DNA from 3 places in the Paenibacillus sophorae genome. Region 1 is predicted to be linked to each of the others. Evidence: riboswitches for the same ligand, from Rfam matches in the RefSeq annotation. Region 1 holds a riboswitch; each other region holds the start of a gene.
What was found. A riboswitch is a leader RNA that binds a small molecule or an ion and turns the genes downstream of it on or off. The one in region 1 is predicted to bind cyclic di-GMP.

Region 1 (6,603 bases):
CGTCCCGGAAGGAGACGGTACAGCCGCTTTCGTTTGCGAGTTCGAGTTCAGTGCTTCCGTGACGATTCTGCGTTGTTCAAAGGTGTGGACGTCCGCATACCCGCTGGCCGGGCTTGAGCGTTCCGGACGGCCGATATACCGTACAGCGGTATTGCTTGGCGCAATGGCGCGCAGCCGCGGCTCGATATAGCTCCAGGCGCCCATGTTCTTCGGTTCCTCCTGGACCCAGATGATCTCCTGCAGAGAAGTAAAATCGTTCAGGTAGACGGCCAATTCGCGCGCCGGGAACGGGTAGAGCTGTTCAAAGCGCAGGATATGCAGCCAGGACAAGTCCTGGCCCGCTGCCGCTTCCAATTCGGCTTGCAGGTCAATGGCGATTTTTCCGCTGCATACGACCAGACGTTTCACTGCGCCCGGAGTCTGCCCGAGCAGCGGTTCCGGGAGCACGGGCTGAAATTGGCCGGATGCCAGCTCTAAGCCGGAAGAAGCGCTGCGCGGGTTGCGGAGCAGGCTCTTCGGCGCCATGATGACGAGCGGCTTTGCGTCCGCCTGTCCGCACAGAGATGCCTGGCGGCGGAGCAGATGGAAGTACTGCGCGGCGCTGGTAAGATTCGCAACCGTCCAGTTTTCTTCTGCGGATAGCTGCAAATACCGTTCCAATCGGCCGCTGGAGTGTTCCGGTCCTTGCCCTTCGTAGCCATGGGGCAGCAGGATGGCCAGGTTGCTGCGCTGCGTCCATTTGGCGCGTCCGGCAGAAATGAACTGGTCGATAATCACCTGCGCGGCATTGGCGAAATCGCCGTACTGCGCTTCCCACAGCACGAATGTCTCCGGTGCAAATACATTGTAGCCGTACTCGTAGCCGAGCACCGAAGCCTCCGACAACGGGCTGTTGTAGACGCCGAAGGAAGCCTTGGTATCTTCAAGCTGGTGAAGCGGAGAATAGAGTTCTCCCGTTTCACTGTCGTGAAGCACGAGATGCCGCTGCGAGAAGGTGCCGCGCTGCGCGTCCTGGCCGCTCAGACGGATTGGCGTTCCGTCCTGGAGAATGGTCGCGAAAGCCAGCGTTTCGGCCAGCGCCCAATCCACCTTTTCCCCGTCGTTCAGCAGATCCTTGCGCCGCTGCAGAATCCGCTGCAGCTTCGGGTACACCTTAAAGCCTTCGGGAAAGGACAGCAGCTGGCGGTTAATGCTCTGCAGCCTGCCCAGCGGAACAGCTGTAGGCGCTGAGCTTTCTTCATCCGTCTGCAAGGCGACGGCTGTCTTCGTTTCGCCGTTCTTTTGCTTACCCTCTTTCATCCGCTCGTAAGCCTGCTGAAGCACATTGTCCGCTTCGGCGCTCATCTTCGCCAGTTCATCCTGGGTAATCACCTTTTCGCGCTCCAGCCTCTCGGCATAAATCCGGAGAACGGTAGGATGATTCTTCACCTTGCCGTAGACGATCGGCTGGGTCATTTCGGGATCATCCATTTCATTATGTCCGTGCCTGCGGTAACCGATAAGATCGATCAGGAAATCTTTCTTGAACAGGTTGCGGTAAGCGCTGGCCAGGCGGACGGCGTCAATGCAGGCTTCCGGATCGTCAGCATTGACATGGACTATCGGAATTTCATAGCCTTTGGCAAGATCGCTTGCATAGTGCGTGGAGCGGGAATCCTCGCTCTCTGTCGTGAAGCCGATCCGGTTATTGACGATGATGTGGATCGTTCCGCCATTCTGGTATCCCTGAAGCTTGCCGATATTCAGCGTCTCCGCTACAATGCCTTCGCCGGGGAAGGCGGCGTCTCCGTGGATCAGCACAGCCATGGCCTTGTTCGTGTTGAGCACAGGCAGCCCCGGAGCGCTTCGGTCTTCCTGGGCCGCGCGCGCAAAGCCTTCCACGACCGGGTTGACGAATTCCAAGTGGCTCGGGTTGTTGGCAAGCGTCAGACGGGCTCGTACGGTCTCGCCTTCATGGAACGCGCGGTCGGCGCCCAAATGGTATTTTACATCTCCGGTCCAGCCGTAGTTGATGCCCATGGAGCCTTCGGACGGGAACAGCTCCTTGTTTGGAGAGTGGTGGAATTCGGAGAAAATAATATCGTATGGTTTACCCAAGATATGCGCGAGCACATTCAAACGGCCCCGGTGGGCCATCCCCATCAGGATATGCTCCGCGCCGTCGTGCGCGGCCGCGCGGACAATTTCGTCCAGCATGGGAACAAGCGCATCATTGCCTTCCAGACTGAACCGCTTCTGGCCGACGAATGTCTTATGCAGGAACGTCTCGAACTGCTCCACCTGGATGAGCCGGCCCAGCAGCCCTTTGCGTTCCGCCGGAGTCAGCGGAGCGGGCGAGGTGGCCGATTCGGCCTGGCTGTTCAACCAGCGAAGCTCCTGCTCGTCGTGGACATGGCCGAACTCGTAAGCGATCGTCTTGGTATAGGTTTGGCGCATCCGGTGATAAGCGTCCCAGCCTGTCAGCACATCCTGCGGAGCATTCTCCCAGATAAGCGAAGCCGGCAGGGCAAGCAAATCTTCGCGCGTAAGCTCATAAGTCTCGGGGTCCAGCCATTTGGCCATGGAGGTATGGCCCTGTTCCAGCGGGTCAATGTCGGCCGCCAGATGGCCAAAAATGCGGATGCTAGCGATCAACTTGGAGGCTCTAACCGCTTTGCGGAGCCAATCGGTATCTTCGGACAGGGACGGTCCGGGAGTTCTGGCAGCCTCGGATGTCAGCGGAGGAGGACCATAGATGGTGAATAGTTCGCGGTAGTGGGCTTCCACTGAAGAAGGATCTTCGGCGAAATGTTCGTACTTTTCCTGAATGTAGCCCAGATTGGGACCGTAATACTTGCTCCAGACGGATTCGTTGTAGGACTCTTTGGCTGACATGAAACATCCTCCTAACAGTTAAACTCCAAAGGTGGCGGTGAACAAGGAGGGCCCGCTTTTGGAGCTTCGATGGTTACGTTTACATTCTATAATAAAAAGAAACCATTATAAAGTAAGTGCCTCATCCTATTGTGCTACTTTCAACATTTGTAATCAATTCAAGCTTTCGTCCAATTCGTTCGAAAAAAGGCATAATTTTGAGCAGGACCAACATAGAGGGTTCTCTGTTTTCAAAATTAATGGTTAGCAGACTTGAAAAATGGGTATTTGTCATATATAGTTCATTCATACTACTAAGATCATACATATGTTCAAGTTATTTCTACTTCCGGGTGCCGTTTGATCAACTCTATTTTTTTCTCCGCGCATACTTACTTATTTCCAAAATTCGACACACTTTTGGGCAAGCTTCTTGTATAATATTCTTGCAAGACTCGTTGTAATGAGAACAAGATCAGATCCTTGAATAGCAAGGGTCCAGTAAAAGGTAAACTTGCTGAAAGGCAGGGGCACAAAGTCTCGGGTCTAAGGTAATTTTTATATACTACGACGGCCGGACTGCCTGGGGACAAAAATCTTAGGAGGAGATTTTTTGGACAAGTCCAACCAGGGGAACATCGGAGAGCTGCAGACGTCAGAGCTTGATATGGAATGGGTGTATTTGCTTCTGAAAGCAAAGAAGCAAGGGCTCCAAGTGGATGAGATTCGTCGGTTCTTCAATGACAGGACCCTTAAGGCAATGTAGCAAGAGGGGTCTGACAGGGCATTATCAATTGAAATTTGAGAGAGGACATGGCGGCGCGGCGTCATGTCCTCTGTATGTTTGTGGGCTTTGCTGGGTCACTGGTCCTTCTGTTCAAGACGCCATTTCTGGTAATCCAGAAACTCCTTAAACTCGCGTTTACTGACGCCCGAAGCCATAGCCTCCTGAACCAGTTTGAACCATTCGGAATCCAGCGGTTCCTCCTGCGTATCGGAAATCTCCCCATAGAGAAGAACGTGAACGGGAACGTCCAGAGCCTCGGCAATTTTTTCAATGAATTGGATAGAGGGGTTGGATTGAATGTTGCGTTCAACATTGCTTAAGTATGATTTGGCCACATCAGCCTTGCCCGCCAGCTCGGATAAAGATAATCCCTTCTCCAGACGAAGATGCTGAATGTGTTGTCCTATATTATCTGGCACGATGAGTTACGCCCCCCTCCTTGTTTTTGGTACTAGTATAGCAAAGGTCCGCATACAAGGCAAAGCAGGCATTTTCCAGAAATTCTAACGAATCTGAAAGCTATCGGCGGCTGGGCGCTGCCTTCTATCCCTTCGATTTCTGCGGCGGCGCGCCAGCGAATCGTCAGGGTAACGGCACGCCCCGGGAGCTGACGTACAGGTCATACCATTCCTTACGGGTAAGTGCAAGCTTGTCCGCCCCTTCGCAGGCTGAGATGCGCTTCGGATTTACCGTTCCGATGACGGGCTGAATCGTGGCCGGATGCGCCATCAGCCAGGAGAGGACAATCGCTTCCGGGGTTGTCCCTTTCTCATCGGCCAGCGTACGGACAAGGCGCGCGGTGCTGCGGACCGTTTCGGATTCTCCGTCCAGCGGGCGACCGCTGTATTTGCCCTGGGCCAGCGGCCCCCACGCCTGAAGCTGGATATTCTCCAGTCTGCAGTGCTCGACCGTTCCCTCGGGCATACCTTGCTCTCTCCAGGCTTTCTGATTGACGCTTACAACCGAATCGAGCCAGTAGATCTTCTCAAGGCTCATCTCCAGTTGATTGACGATAAACGGCTCTTCGCTGTATGCCTGAAGCAGCTTGATCTGCCCCTCGCTCATATTGGAGACGCCGAAATGCCGCACCTTGCCGGATTGCTTAAGCAGGTGAAGCGCTTCGCCCACCTCTTCAGGGTCCATCAGCGGATCGGGCCGGTGAAGCAGCAGAATATCAAGGTATTCGGCTCCCAGACGAGACAGGATGCCGTCCACGCTGCTCAGGATATGGCTCTTGGAGAAATCGAACACGTTGGAGCTTTCGCCCGGTTCGGCCAGCTTAATGCCGCACTTCGATTGAAGAATGATACGTTCACGCAGCTCCGGCCGTTCTTTAAGGACGGTGCCGAATACTTGCTCGGCTTTGCCGCGGGTGTAAATATCGGCATGGTCGAACATGTTGACGCCGATGGAGAGCGCAGCTTCGACAGCCTCATGTCCTTCATTGATCTGCTCTTTGGTAATCGCCTCGCGGTCCCAGTCTCCACCAAGGCCCATACAGCCCAGGACAAGCCGGCTTGCGGGAATTCCGCGCTTGTTAAGCGGTAACGTTTTCAATTCAATCCCTCCGTCATAGTGATAGATGATTTCAGAGATATTGTACAACTTTGGAAGCCAGTACGATACTTTTAATCGCTTAAGAAGCGGTGCCAGGCGGCATACAAGGGGGCTACTCCTTTAGATCCAAGGGCTTCCCGATATCGCCGAGCTTGTGCGCCCGTACGTCAGCGTACAGGCGCTTCAGCCATTTCAGTTCCGTCAGGCTGTGCTCATATTTGCCGTACATGAGATGAAGCGCGGCGCGGGGAACGGTGGAAACATGCTCTTCATAGACCTGATAAGCGAGATTGACCTGATGCTCGGTCTCCCGGATGCGCTCCTCCAACAGTTTCGCAATCTTGTCCGGATCAACATGCCGCGAGAAGGCGAGCGCGAGGTACATCGGATGATAGAGGGTGTCGTTCTGCTTAAACAGCTGCAGCAGGAGCTGCTCGAACAAGGCCCTTCCCGAACCGGTGATCCGGTATATGGTTTTGTCCGGCCGGTCGCTGCTGCGGATAATCTCAATCTGTGCAATCTGTCCGTTCTTGGCTAATTGGTCGACGGCGTAGTACAGGGAGCCCATTTGCAGCTTCGTAATCTGATCGATCGCGCGGTCTTTCATCACCAGCATCATTTCATAGGGATGCATGTCCCGTTCCAGCAGCAGCCCGAGAATAGCCAGCTTCATTGACATGGCAGCTCTAATCCTTGCTGGTCGCCGGCTGCGGAGCTTTACTGCGGGTGAAGAGGCGGTCCTTCGGCATGAGCAGCACGGCCGCGAGCCCTAGCACCGCCGGAATAAGCGCCCACAGGAACGTATGCGCAATGGAGGAAGACAGCGCGGCTGAGATTTTCTCAAGCACGGGAGCCGGAATCTGCGCTCTTGCTTCCGGGGTCAGCGCGGCGCGCGGATCGCCGAAGGCGGATGACTGGGCGCTGCCGCCGAACGTAGCGCTGAGTTTGTCCGTGAACAAATTGCGCTGGGTGATGCCGAAGATGGTGATCCCGAGCGTCATGCCAAGCGAACGCATAAAGGTGCAAGTCGACGTGGCCGAACCGCGCTGGCGGACATCAAAATGATGGACAGAGGACATGTTGAGCACCGAGAAGGAGAATCCGACGCCAAATCCGGTTACAGCCATAAAGAGATTGACCTGCAGGCGGGTAGTATCCGGCGACAGGGTCCCAAGCAGAGCAACGCCGGCGACGAAGAAGACAGTGGACAGCAGCATGATGTTCCGGAAGCTGGCCCGGGCTGTCAGCTGGCCGCCAAGCTGGGCGCCGACGACCGAACCGATCATCATCGGCATCAGAATCAGGCCGGAATTCGTGGCGGAGCCGCCGAATACGCCCTGCACGAAGATTGGGATGTAGACGGTTGCCACAATGAAGGCTGAGCCGTAGAAGAGAGCAGCCAGAGC
Region 2 (6,603 bases), 370 kb from region 1:
CTCATACGTACAAGCGTCTGAAGGAAGTCATGGACCGCAGCGGAGACGCATATGAGCTGATCTTCGTGAACGATGGAAGCCGGGACCGCTCAGCCGATATGATCCGGGAGATTGCAGACCGGGACGGTCATGTGAAGCTGATTGACTTCTCGCGGAATTTCGGCCACCAAGTCGCGATAACCGCAGGCATGGATTATGCACGGGGGGAAGCGGTCGTTGTTATCGACGCCGATCTTCAGGACCCTCCCGAAGTCATACTTGAGTTGATTGCCAAATGGAAACAGGGATATGAAGTGGTGTATGCCAAACGGCTGAAGCGCCACGGCGAAACATTGTTCAAAAAAATCACCGCCAAGCTGTTTTACCGCCTGCTGAGCAGTATGACGAGCGTGGATATTCCAACCGATACGGGCGACTTCCGCCTGATCGACCGCAAGGTGTGCAACGTTTTGCGCGAACTCAAGGAGAAGAACCGCTATGTCAGAGGGCTTGTCAGTTGGGTCGGTTTCCGCCAGACGATGGTGGAGTATGTCCGCGAGGAGCGCTTTGCCGGGGAGACCAAATATCCGCTCAAAAAAATGATCCGGTTTGCGCTCGACGGCATCACGTCTTTTTCGCACAAGCCGCTCAAAATCGCTTCTTACCTTGGGTTTTTGCTTTCGTTTTCCAGCTTTGTCTTTTTGTTCTTCGTGTTGATGCAGAAGTGGTTTACTTCCCGCACGGTGCCCGGCTGGGCTTCCATCGTCGGCGTGAACCTGCTGTTTAACGGAATTGTACTTATGATCCTCGGGGTAATCGGCGAATATATCGGCCGGATATACGATGAATCGAAGGACCGGCCGCTTTACATTGTCCGCGAGGCGGTAGGCTACAGAAACCTGAAGGAGGAGGAAGCCGAGCTCTTTCGGGAGAAAGCCGGACAATCACGGGAGGATGTACCTTATGAATAACAATAATGTGCGCGGCGATATCCTCCAGTTCGTTAAATTTAATATTGTCGGTCTTCTGAATACATTGGTAGATATGGCCGTGTTCGCGCTGCTGACTTCGCTCGGGCTCTTCTATGTCGTTGCCCAGGTCATCTCCTATGGTGCGGGAACGGCCAACAGTTTTATTTTGAACAGTAAAATAACGTTCAAGGACCGGCAGCGGAGCAAGGAAGAAGGCTTCATTCATAAGCAGCTCCTGAGGTTTATTGCATTGAATCTGTTCGTGCTGTGCATATCTCTGCTGCTGATGAGTGTTCTAATCGGCCGTCTTGGATTGCAGGAGCTGCTGTCGAAGGTATTGGTTACGTTTGTTACGGTCATCATCAATTTTTTTGGCAGCAGAAAATGGGTGTTTGTGAAGCCAAAGCAGTCTCTGCCTGTCTCCGGTGAGGCAATCTCCGGGGCGGAAGCGGAGCGACGATAGAGGGTGAAGATTATGCGCAAGCTTTCTTATATCATAATTATCGCTGGCGTTCTGCTGATCCTGTATCCAAAGACGAGCGAATGGTTAGAAGATTGGCAGCAGCAGAAGCTGCTGAAGGAAGCGGAGCAGAGTTTTGAACAAAGCGCGGAGAAGGCTCAAGATTCGGTCGATCCCGATCTGCGGCTCAAATATGCCAAAGTGACACAGCTGCTTGCCGAAGAATCGGCCTTGGACGAGCAGTCGCAGCTCGCAGAGGATAAAGGCGGTTCAGACGGAGACGAGAAAGCGATCGCGCTGATTGAGATCGATAAAATCGATGTCAAACTTCCCGTGCTTGAAGGAGCCACCAAAGCGAATATGCGGCATGCGGCCGTGCATTTGACCGAGACCGCTCCGCTTGGAGAAATCGGGAATGCGGCTATCGCCGCTCACCGCGCCCATACCAAGGGAAGACTGTTCAACCGTCTGAATGAGGTGAAGATCGGTGATACGATTTCCGTTAAGACCAAAGGGAAAGTCTATAACTACACGGTCTATGATATCTCGATAGTCGAACCTACTGATGTGTCCGTGCTGGAAGGCAGTAACAAAGACCGCATCCTTACGCTCATCACATGCGATCCGCTGATTAATCCGACTCATCGGCTAATTGTGCACGCAAAGCTCCCGTGACTGTGGCGGAAATATGTAAAAATAGGTAATCATACAGGTATATTTTCCTAGTTTTCTATTGATAATTCAGATAAATATGGTAATCTAATATTAGAAAAGCTAAACACGATAACGGCAAACCTATCGAAAGATTGGGACGCAAAGCTAGAGGGCCTTCCCGTAAGGATGGCAGCCAGCTACCGAATGAAGAAGCTTTTTTTGTTTAACTCACAAGTAAAATTTTAGAATATTTACCTATTATTTGAATAGATGAAACTTGCACGACAATGGCAAACCTATCGAAAGGTAGGGACGCAAAGCTAAAGGGCCTTCCCGCGAGGATGGCAGCCAGCTATCGAAAGGAGTTTTATCCGTGAAGAAGTTTTATTTTTGGCTTCTTATATTATTTACAGTAGCCACTTCCGTTCCAGTTACCCCGGCAGCCGCCGCGAGCGGCAGTTCCGAATGGCTGGACACTTCGAATTTAAGCCAAGGTGTTGTTGGCATTCAATATAACGCTCCCCAGGGCAAGCGCACTAAACTGATGATTACCAAGAACGGCAGCAGTTATACCTACAACCTCTTCGCATCAGAGCCCAATGAGTCCTTCCCGCTTCAGCAAGGCAGCGGCTCCTATAAAGTTTCCATCCTTGAGAATACCAGCGGCAACAAGTATAAAGTGGTTTATTCCGATTCTATCGACCTTTCGATGAGCGAACCTAACGCCGTATATCTGAGCTCGGTGCAGAACGTTAAATGGAACCCGTCCGACAGAGCGATCCAAAAAGCGAAACAACTCACCCAGAATACCGACACTGACAAAGAAAAAGTAACCGCCATTTATAACTACATCGTCTCCAATGTAAAATACGACTACGCCTTAGCAGCCAACGTATCTACCGACTATGTGCCGAACATCGACAGAACGCTTGCAAGCAAAAAAGGAATCTGCTACGACTATGCTTCCCTCTTTGCCGCTATGCTCCGCAGTGTGAACGTTCCCGCTAAGCTTGTGATGGGTGAGAGCAGCTATGTATCTCAATACCATGCATGGAATGAAGTCCTCATCGATGGGCAGTGGGTGACTATTGATACGACGGTAGACGCCGGTTTGGGAAAGAGTAATAAAGCGGTCTCCCTGATTAAAAGCGCCAGCAAATATACCGGTGCGAAGTATTATTAAGCAACTGACGGCTTCATGCAATAAATGAACAATCCGCTTAAATAATAAGTGGATTGTTTTTTTTGTATTTTGGGTATTGCCATATCCTCAGAGAAGAGGTATTATAGATAAGTCGTCCTCGGGAGACACAAGCCTTTGCCGACAAGATAAAATAAACTTTCAAAAAAAGCTTGCGTTTCTGTAGAGTGTATGATATATTATAAGAGTTGCTGCTGAGACATTAAGTTGAACGGCAAACAAGTTTGATCTTTGAAAACTGAACAACGAGTGAGTGGGAATTCGCTTCTAGCGAGTTCCAAAAGAGATGGATTTCACAGCGTGGTTCACGCTTTGGAAAGGCCATCATGAGAATGCAAATTCTCGTCAGATGTTTCAACATGAGCTAATCGCTCTATCGATAAACTTTTCGGATGGTTGTTTTCTTGGAGTGATTCGAGGGAGTAACCGCACGAAAAAACCTTATTGGAGAGTTTGATCCTGGCTCAGGACGAACGCTGGCGGCGTGCCTAATACATGCAAGTCGAGCGGAGTATTTTTGAGAGCTTGCTCTCAAAAATACTTAGCGGCGGACGGGTGAGTAACACGTAGGCAACCTGCCCCTTGAACTGGGATAACTACCGGAAACGGTAGCTAATACCGGATAATTCCTCTTGGCACCTGCTGGGAGGCTGAAAGGCGGAGCAATCTGCTGTCAAGGGATGGGCCTGCGGCGCATTAGCTAGTTGGTGGGGTAACGGCTCACCAAGGCGACGATGCGTAGCCGACCTGAGAGGGTGAACGGCCACACTGGGACTGAGACACGGCCCAGACTCCTACGGGAGGCAGCAGTAGGGAATCTTCCGCAATGGGCGAAAGCCTGACGGAGCAACGCCGCGTGAGTGATGAAGGTTTTCGGATCGTAAAGCTCTGTTGCCAGGGAAGAACGTCTCTTAGAGTAACTGCTAAGAGAGTGACGGTACCTGAGAAGAAAGCCCCGGCTAACTACGTGCCAGCAGCCGCGGTAATACGTAGGGGGCAAGCGTTGTCCGGAATTATTGGGCGTAAAGCGCGCGCAGGCGGCTGTTTAAGTCTGGTGTTTAAACCATGGGCTCAACCTGTGGTCGCACTGGAAACTGGGCAGCTTGAGTGCAGAAGAGGAAAGTGGAATTCCACGTGTAGCGGTGAAATGCGTAGAGATGTGGAGGAACACCAGTGGCGAAGGCGACTTTCTGGGCTGTAACTGACGCTGAGGCGCGAAAGCGTGGGGAGCAAACAGGATTAGATACCCTGGTAGTCCACGCCGTAAACGATGAGTGCTAGGTGTTAGGGGTTTCGATACCCTTGGTGCCGAAGTTAACACAGTAAGCACTCCGCCTGGGGAGTACGGTCGCAAGACTGAAACTCAAAGGAATTGACGGGGACCCGCACAAGCAGTGGAGTATGTGGTTTAATTCGAAGCAACGCGAAGAACCTTACCAGGTCTTGACATCCCTCTGAATCGTCTAGAGATAGGCGCGGCCTTCGGGACAGAGGAGACAGGTGGTGCATGGTTGTCGTCAGCTCGTGTCGTGAGATGTTGGGTTAAGTCCCGCAACGAGCGCAACCCTTGACTTTAGTTGCCAGCAGGTGAAGCTGGGCACTCTAGAGTGACTGCCGGTGACAAACCGGAGGAAGGTGGGGATGACGTCAAATCATCATGCCCCTTATGACCTGGGCTACACACGTACTACAATGGCCGGTACAACGGGAAGCGAAGCCGCGAGGCGGAGCCAATCTTATAAAGCCGGTCTCAGTTCGGATTGCAGGCTGCAACTCGCCTGCATGAAGTCGGAATTGCTAGTAATCGCGGATCAGCATGCCGCGGTGAATACGTTCCCGGGTCTTGTACACACCGCCCGTCACACCACGAGAGTTTACAACACCCGAAGTCGGTGGGGTAACCCGCAAGGGAGCCAGCCGCCGAAGGTGGGGTAGATGATTGGGGTGAAGTCGTAACAAGGTAGCCGTATCGGAAGGTGCGGCTGGATCACCTCCTTTCTATGGAGAATCGTTTCCCGCAGCGGAAACATTCAAATCGGAAGCTTAGCTTCCAAAACTCAGGTTTAGGCCTGTTGCTCACTCGTTGCTCAGTTTTGAGAGCTCAAACTCTCAAAAGCAAGAACTTGATCCTTGAAAACTGGATACCGAAACGAAAATTGCGTTTTAGAACATCTTTTAGCTGAGCTTGTGTCAAGCGATTGAACAAGTGAAGTGAAAGTGCTTAGTTGGTTAAGCTAGTAAGAGCACACGGAGGATGCCTAGGCGCCAGGAGCCGAAGAAGGACGTGGCGAACAACGAAAAGGCCTCGGGGAGCTGTAAGCAAGCGTTGATCCGGGGGTGTCCGAATGGGGAAACCCGGCTGTGGTAATGCACAGTCACTCCTGCCTGAATTCATAGGGTAGGTAGAGGCAGACCAGGGGAACTGAAACATCTAAGTACCCTGAGGAAGAGAAAACAAGAGTGATTCCGTCAGTAGCGGCGAGCGAACGCGGAACAGCCTAAACCGAAGAGCTTGCTCTTCGGGGTTGTGGGACGTCTCCCATGGAGTTACAAAGGAACGGTTTAAGCGAAGAGGTCTGGAAAGGCCCGCTAGAAGAGGTAAAAGCCCTGTAGCTGAAAAATCGTTCCCTCCGAGACGGATCCCGAGTAGTGCGGGGCACGTGAAACCCCGTATGAATCCGGCAGGACCATCTGCCAAGGCTAAATACTCCCTGGCGACCGATAGTGAAACAGTACCGTGAGGGAAAGGTGAAAAGCACCCCGGAAGGGGAGTGAAATAGTACCTGAAACCGTGTGCTTACAAGAAGTCAGAGCCCATTTTAGGGGTGATGGCGTGCCTTTTGTAGAATGAACCGGCGAGTTACGTTTAACGTGCAAGGTTAAGGCGAGGAGCCGGAGCCGCAGCGAAAGCGAGTCTGAATAGGGCGACGAAGTACGTGGGCGTAGACCCGAAACCGTGTGATCTACCCCTGTCCAGGGTGAAGGTGCGGTAACACGCACTGGAGGCCCGAACCCACGCACGTTGAAAAGTGCGGGGATGAGGTGGGGGTAGCGGAGAAATTCCAATCGAACTCGGAGATAGCTGGTTCTCCCCGAAATAGCTTTAGGGCTAGCCTCGGATTTGAAGTCGTGGAGGTAGAGCACTGATTGGGTGCGGGGCCCGCAAGGGTTACCAAGCTCAGTCAAACTCCGAATGCCATGGACTTACGTCCGGGAGTCAGACAGTGAGTGCTAAGATCCATTGTCAAAAGGGAAACAGCCCAGACCATCAGCTAAGGTCCCCAAGTGTGTGTTAAGTGGGAAAGGATGTGGAGTTGCACAGACAACCAGGATGTTGG
Region 3 (6,603 bases), 1.2 Mb from region 1:
CGGATGAAATCCGGAGACAAAGGCGGTCGCTATCGCTCCTACAGTTCCAAACTTCCCCTTCGCAACTCGTTACACTGATGTCATTTTTGAAGTTCATCTTATATATCTACTTACTATATAAACACGGACTGCCTCTTTATTGTTTGCTTCAGCCGATTTATTATTCCCTTACCGTTCTTCTGCAAAAGCCATCCGCCGAATACACTTGTTACAAAAGGTTTAAGGAGGAGGTCATCCTCGTGCAGACGTTCTATACCGTGAGACCCGGCGACTCCGTGTCGGCCATCGCCAAGAGGTGGGAAGTGCCTGTCCCTGCGCTCATCGCGGCGAACAACCTCTCGTCTCCCTATACGATCTACCCCGGTCAGCAGCTCTCGGTTCCGTCCGGTGTGACAACCGTTCAGGTTAGATCCGGGGACTCCGTCTACTCCCTTGCACAAATGTACGGCGTCCCTATGGCTGCTATAATAGAAGCCAACCGGCTGAGTCCGCCATACACGATCTATATTGATCAAATACTGACCATTCCGCCAGGTGTCCCTTACTATGTGGTGCAGCCCGGAGATACATTATACGAGCTGGCCGGCAGATACAATGTAATAACAGGCGGCGTCCGAAGACCGGAGCTGATCCGCCAAGCGAACAGACTGCCTTCCGACTTGATCAACGTAAGCATGCGCCTCATTATCCCATATGCTCCTCCGGGCGGAATCGGCCGGCTTGCCTATGTTTCAAACTTTGGCGGCGCATACGATATTTGGCTATTCGATCCATTGAGCGGTCAATCCACAGCGGTTGGAAAACAGCAGGCCGATGCCCATTCCGTGCCGTATTGGTCGCCGGACAATCGCCGGATCGCGTTTATCGGAAAGCAGGGCGTCCTTTTCATCTTGGACGTGCTGCAGGGAACCTTGATGCAGATCGATCAACTAGAGCCCTTTACCACTCTTACTTGGTCCCCGGATAGCAGGCAGATCGGCTATACGAAGCAGGGCCGGATCATTCTCTATGAGCTCGCCACCTTCTTCCCTAGAACGCTGCCCGTTTCCGGCGCCAAGCATGTGCAGTGGTTTCCCTCCGGCGATAAACTTTTATTCGCGGCTCCGGACAGCACAGGGAACGATCAGCTTTATGAGATTCGAGTCGACGCTGCCGGCCAGCGCCAAATTACGCACGATACGCTCAGCCCTAAGAATGATGTACAGCTCTCCCCGAACGGCTCCTATGCCCTTTTCACCTCTCCCGGCGCAAGCATCTCCATCATCTATGTCGTTGACATCAACACAGGGAACATATTCGAGCTCACAGGAGGGCCATTAGCAAAAAATTATTTCCCGGCCTGGGCTCCGGGCAGCGCCGACATCGCCTACAGCGCAACCGATTTCGCCGAACGCAAAGGCTACTTCTCCACCATCCGAACCGAGCGCCCGCAAGGCGGGGGCCAGCAAATTCTGGCCGTCTCCGATTGCTTTGGGACTCCCGTCACCTGGTCCCCTGACAGCGAATCCATCGCTTACTTGTCCGGCTGCAGAGGAGCGGGGCTTGCAAGCGAGATTTGGATCATCGATATCCGCCATCCCGCACCGATCCGCGTGATTTCCGGGGCAGGCGCCATCACCTCCGTACAATGGTCCCATGGAGCCATTCCGGCGGAAGACTACGCCCAGTTCCGCAGTGCAGCGTACCGGGTCAGCTTCCCTTATCCCGCCGCCTGGCGGGCGGTGAGCGAGACCCGGTACGAGGGCGCGGACGGTTTCTTCCAAATCTCCGCCCTGGCCAGCGAGCTACCGTTTCCAGAACTGTGCCGCGCAGAAGCTTATCACCGGTTAATGCCATACGGCTCTTCGCCGCGGATCGTTCCGGGACGAGTGCAGAATCAGGAAGCCTGCTTTATCTTCCCTTCCCCGGACCAAGCGCCGGAATTTCGGCGGCAATCCGCACTCATCGCCGTATATCCGCAGCCTGTTGTGATTAACGGCACCACCTATCCGTACTTCATCCTCTGGGCGGATCAAGATCATCTTCAAGCGATGGTGAACGGATTGCGTTTTCTTTGACAGGAGGAATGGTTCACAGACCACAAGAGCCAACCCGATTGAAGGGTTGGCTCAGAGGGATTAATATTAAGTTTCGCAGCAGTCCCGATGAAAATAACTTCGTCAGGACTGTTATTATTGTTTAATTCTTTAAAGGTTCACCCGAATCGTCAAATTCGCCTTGGTACAGCACATTCCCCTCGGGATCATAGAGTGTGCCGTTAATAAACCGGTCGTCCGCAAAATCCCCCTCAATTTTAACCTCACCGCTGGCGTAATACCAGATTGCCTTTCCTTCCCGCCGTCCCTTACTTATTTCTACGACGAGATATTCGCCTGTACTTCGATTCAGAACAACCTCTTGCCCCTCCCAGTGCAGCGCTCCATTGTAAGAACCCTTGTACCGAAGTCCGCCGCCGGGATAATATTCGATGCCCTCGGTCTGCATTCCATCTCTCATCGTTCCTTCGAAAAACAGTTCGTCAGCGAAAAGATAGTACATTTTCCCTTCGCCATGCATTTTATCGTTCTTCCACTCCCCTTCATAGAAAACACGTCCGTTTTCGTTGTATTGCGTTCCATATCCCTCACGGATACCGCCTACCAGTCCGCCATGATACCGCATGCTGCCGTCCTCGTTATAGAGGGTATCCTTGGTATCTTTCAGGCTGATGTACACCGTCTGCTTTGCTCCATTCCAGCTTATTTTACGATCAGCCGCTTCACCAATAAGTCTAAGAGGAACATAGGTTGTACCGCCCCGAGTAACCGGCGCATAATCGGTTTTGATAGCTTTTCCATTAACAACCATCTCTTTCTTGCCAATAGTCAGTTTAATTACCAGGCTTCCCTTGGTGCCCGTGATCTGGCGCGTTTTGTTATCCCACTTTATGCCGAACCCCATCCGCTCGAACAGGGAACGAAACTCGACATAGGTGCTATTGTTAAGCGAAATTGGGGCCGTACGCAGGGGAACCTCTAACCCGTCCATAACGACATGAATCGGTTCTGCATTCCGGTCTGCACGGGTACTCGGAGGAATGATGGTTCTTTTGACGATAAAACCGCCTTTATTTAAATAAATCAGCGTATCGCCGGAGAGTCCGAGTACATGATTGTATGTCGCTTCCAGCGGTATCGAAAAGGACTCCTTATGCAAAAGGTCCACACCTGTTACCTCTGCTTTATTTCCCTCACCTTTTTCAACCCAAAGGCCATAGGACAATCCTGTAAATACTTTTGACAATTTGAAAGGAGCATCATTTTGCAGGACGATTCCCTTTTCAGACGGAGTGGTTGCGTTCAGCTCAACATAACCCTGATTTTCCCTGAGTTTGGTCTTGAGCAAAATGTATTTGCCATTGAACGAATAATCATACGGAAAGCTGGCTCCGTAAAAATTATTTTTACTTTTTGTTTCCAGATTATAGGCCCTAATTTCATCGGATCGGTACAGATAGATAAGCCGGCCCTTACCCAGCTGAGGATTACTCCCTTCCTCGATCTCCTCCGACTCTCCGGTTGTCAAATTAAGAACTTGGACTTTGTAATGATCAACCCATGCCAGATAATTGCCATTTCCAACGGGCTCCGTTAGCGATGATGACCCGCCGTCAACCAGCTTCTTTTTTTCCTTACTTTTCAAATTGTATCCCCATATATCACTTCCATGGAGTTCATTACTCTGAATCCAAAGAACCATTGGGCCTTGAATGGTATCCGCTATAACCGGGTTATATTTGTGGGTCTTATCGGTAGTCAATCTTTCCGTCTTTCCGTTATCCAAATTTAAAACGTAAATCGAATCATAGTAATCTTGAATTATAGTCCAGGTTAAGTAGCGGCCAGCGATATCAGCATCCTTGAGATCTTGAAAATCAACCGGTCCGACTTTGAACTTCGTCACCTCGTCTTTCCATGTGTAGTTCAGCCCTGCTGCCGCGCTCGCAACCATCCCCCTTGTCTCCATTTCGGTTAATGCAACGAGCATCCAGACCACAAGCACACTCCAAAAGATTCTTCTCATTTTCGTTGAACCCTTCCTTTCTTCTGCTGTGAGAACACACAAAAAAACAAGCTGCCTGAGCAACCCGGCTGTCTGGTTATAGTTTCCTATAACGGTAGACCCGTGGCTTTGCGTCCCCGTCTTTCGAACGAGTTTGCCTTTGGTCAATCACTTGTTTCGTGATTTCTTATAGTTCTTTTGCTGCTTCTTTTTAGAGTATAAGTCCCAATTTAAAATTTACCAATGAAATGTTTTGTTTATTATCTAAATATTACTAATTGGTTTTCGATACGTACTTTAAAGTGCGTACTACCTTAGAAAGCTGCATGATTGTAAACTTATAGAAATAAGCATAACGTACAAAAAGGAGAGATTAAAATGAAATATACCGGGCCCGTTTATCGTCCGCCATTTGAAGCAAACTCATTATTATTACAAGTTACTGTAGGATGCAGCCATAATGAATGCAGCTTCTGCACCATGTATAGCGATGTTCCTTTTCATGTCGAAACGCTGGAGCAAATCGAACAGGATTTACGGGAAGCGAGACGAGTGTATCCTAGAGTAAACCGTATTTTCTTAGTTAATGCCGACCCCTTTTCTCTAAGTGCGGACCGGCTGAAATCCATTGCTGTTAAAATCAATGAAATTCTGCCTGAAGTTGAGACTATAGCGATGTATGCCTCCGTTAATAACATCATAAATAAAACAGATGATGAGCTTAAAGAATTAAGAGCTTTAAAGATTAATGACCTCAACATTGGTCTGGAATCCGGTATGCCAGAGGTCGTGGAACATTTTAATAAAGGGTTTACCGTGGATGAAGCGAAAGCGCAGTTAAAGCGTTTGACCAATGCTGGCATAGACTTTAGTGTAAATATTATCATCGGAGGAGCCGGCAGCGAGAAAACACGTGAAAACGCAACAGCAAACAGCAAACTGCTAAATGAAGTTAAACCAAAGCTCATCTTTATTGCCACTTTACACGTGGATCCCGGCAGCCCGCTGGATGAAGAAGTAAAAAAAGGGCTTTTTATAGAAAATACCTTGCGTCAAAATATTGAAGAGGAAATCGAAATGTTAAGTGGACTGGACTTAGATCATACGTATTTCTTCGGTCTCCATACATCCAATGTAATACCCGTACACGGTATGCTGCCAGACAAGAAAGATGAAATGGTTGCGGAACTAAAAGAAGGCTTAGACTCCATTGGGGTCGAATATTTAGACGGTCACCTACAAAAAGGTGTGGAAGGTGCGGTTTCAATACGCAGATAAGATTACACGGCAGCAGAAGGAGATTAATAATGAAAGAATTATCGTCAAAGATCGCAAGCATCGAACCGGCTAAAATCAGAAAAATGTATGATATGGCACAAGGTTTGGATAATGTGATTAGTTTTGTAATAGGCGAACCTGAATTTGATACTCCGGGGCATATTATTGAAGCTGCAAAAAAAGCCATGGATCACGGCCACACTCATTACACGCCAAATTCCGGTATTCTTCCTCTGCGTGAAGCTGTAAGCGCGCATTTTAAAGATTTTGACAAAGTTAGTTACAATCCGCTTGATGAAATCATGATTACAGTTGGGGGTATGCAGGGGCTTTACCTGTCCCTTCTGGTCCTTACGAACCCCGGAGATGAGGTTATCGTAAGTGATCCATGTTATACCAATTATTACGGAATGATCGAAATGAATAACGCAATTCCTGTTACGGTTCCGGTGTACGAAGAAGAAGGGTTCAACTTTACGGAAAAAGGTTTAAGAGAAGCGATAACCCCAAAATCCAAAGCCATCATATTGAATACGCCATCCAATCCAACGGGAGCCGTGGCCGATCGGGAAACGATAGAAATGATCGCGCGGATAGCCACCCAGCATGATTTATATGTGATTTTTGATGAGGTATACAAATATCTTACTTATGATGAAGAAGCTTTTTTCAATATCGCCCGCATTCCCGGGATGAAAGAAAGAACCATTATAGTAGATTCCGTCTCTAAATCATACGCGATGACAGGTTGGAGGGTCGGATTCTGTTTAGGTCCGAAGCACGTAATCTCTCAAATGCAAAAAACACAGGAATTTATGTTATCATGCGTGAACACTCCAGCACAATATGCAGCGATTGAAGCGCTAACTGGACCCCAAGACGCTCTTGAATATATGAATGATCAATATAAACAGCGCAGAAGGATTATGGTCGATCGAATCAACAGCATCGATACCTTGTCCTGCCTAATGCCGAAAGGCGCATTTTACGTATTCATGAATATTAAAGAAACGGGACTAACCTCAGATGAATTTGCATTAGAACTTCTTAAGGATCAGCATGTTGTTGTGTCTCCTGGAGATTGTTTTGGGGCTATGGGCGAAGGTTACGTGAGACTGTCCTATGCTACCTCCGTGGATAATATTAATGAAGGATTCGATAGAATAGAGAAATACCTGGGAAAAATAAGCGAGAGAAGAGTAACTAATCACCGTTAGCGTACTGGTTGTTCCCCTTGCCCAATAATGGGCCTTCAATCACGTTATTCAGGATCAAGATCAGGAG

Region 2: another riboswitch for cyclic di-GMP. It lies ahead of KP014_RS06615 (transglutaminase-like domain-containing protein); the one in region 1 lies ahead of KP014_RS28595 (anti-repressor SinI family protein).
Region 3: another riboswitch for cyclic di-GMP. It lies ahead of KP014_RS27735 (stalk domain-containing protein); the one in region 1 lies ahead of KP014_RS28595 (anti-repressor SinI family protein).

Annotation. Positions count from the first base shown of each region.
Region 1 is NZ_CP076607.1:1,029,866-1,036,468, forward strand. It holds gene KP014_RS04980 (2-oxoglutarate dehydrogenase E1 component) at 1-2,874, opposite strand, end outside; cyclic di-GMP riboswitch class I at 3,351-3,440, shown strand; gene KP014_RS28595 (anti-repressor SinI family protein) at 3,467-3,619, shown strand; gene KP014_RS04990 (helix-turn-helix domain-containing protein) at 3,715-4,059, opposite strand; gene KP014_RS04995 (aldo/keto reductase) at 4,223-5,197, opposite strand; gene KP014_RS05000 (PadR family transcriptional regulator) at 5,310-5,876, opposite strand; gene KP014_RS05005 (MDR family MFS transporter) at 5,884-6,603, opposite strand, start outside.
Region 2 is NZ_CP076607.1:1,396,849-1,403,451, forward strand. It holds gene KP014_RS06600 (glycosyltransferase family 2 protein) at 1-950, shown strand, start outside; gene KP014_RS06605 (GtrA family protein) at 943-1,413, shown strand; gene KP014_RS06610 (class D sortase) at 1,426-2,085, shown strand; cyclic di-GMP riboswitch class I at 2,189-2,269, shown strand; cyclic di-GMP riboswitch class I at 2,344-2,424, shown strand; gene KP014_RS06615 (transglutaminase-like domain-containing protein) at 2,438-3,247, shown strand; rRNA gene KP014_RS06620 (16S ribosomal RNA) at 3,707-5,263, shown strand; rRNA gene KP014_RS06625 (23S ribosomal RNA) at 5,493-6,603, shown strand, end outside.
Region 3 is NZ_CP076607.1:5,710,513-5,717,115, forward strand. It holds gene KP014_RS27730 (LysM peptidoglycan-binding domain-containing protein) at 240-2,057, shown strand; gene KP014_RS27735 (stalk domain-containing protein) at 2,179-4,062, opposite strand; cyclic di-GMP riboswitch class I at 4,118-4,210, opposite strand; gene KP014_RS27740 (radical SAM protein) at 4,420-5,319, shown strand; gene KP014_RS27745 (pyridoxal phosphate-dependent aminotransferase) at 5,349-6,536, shown strand.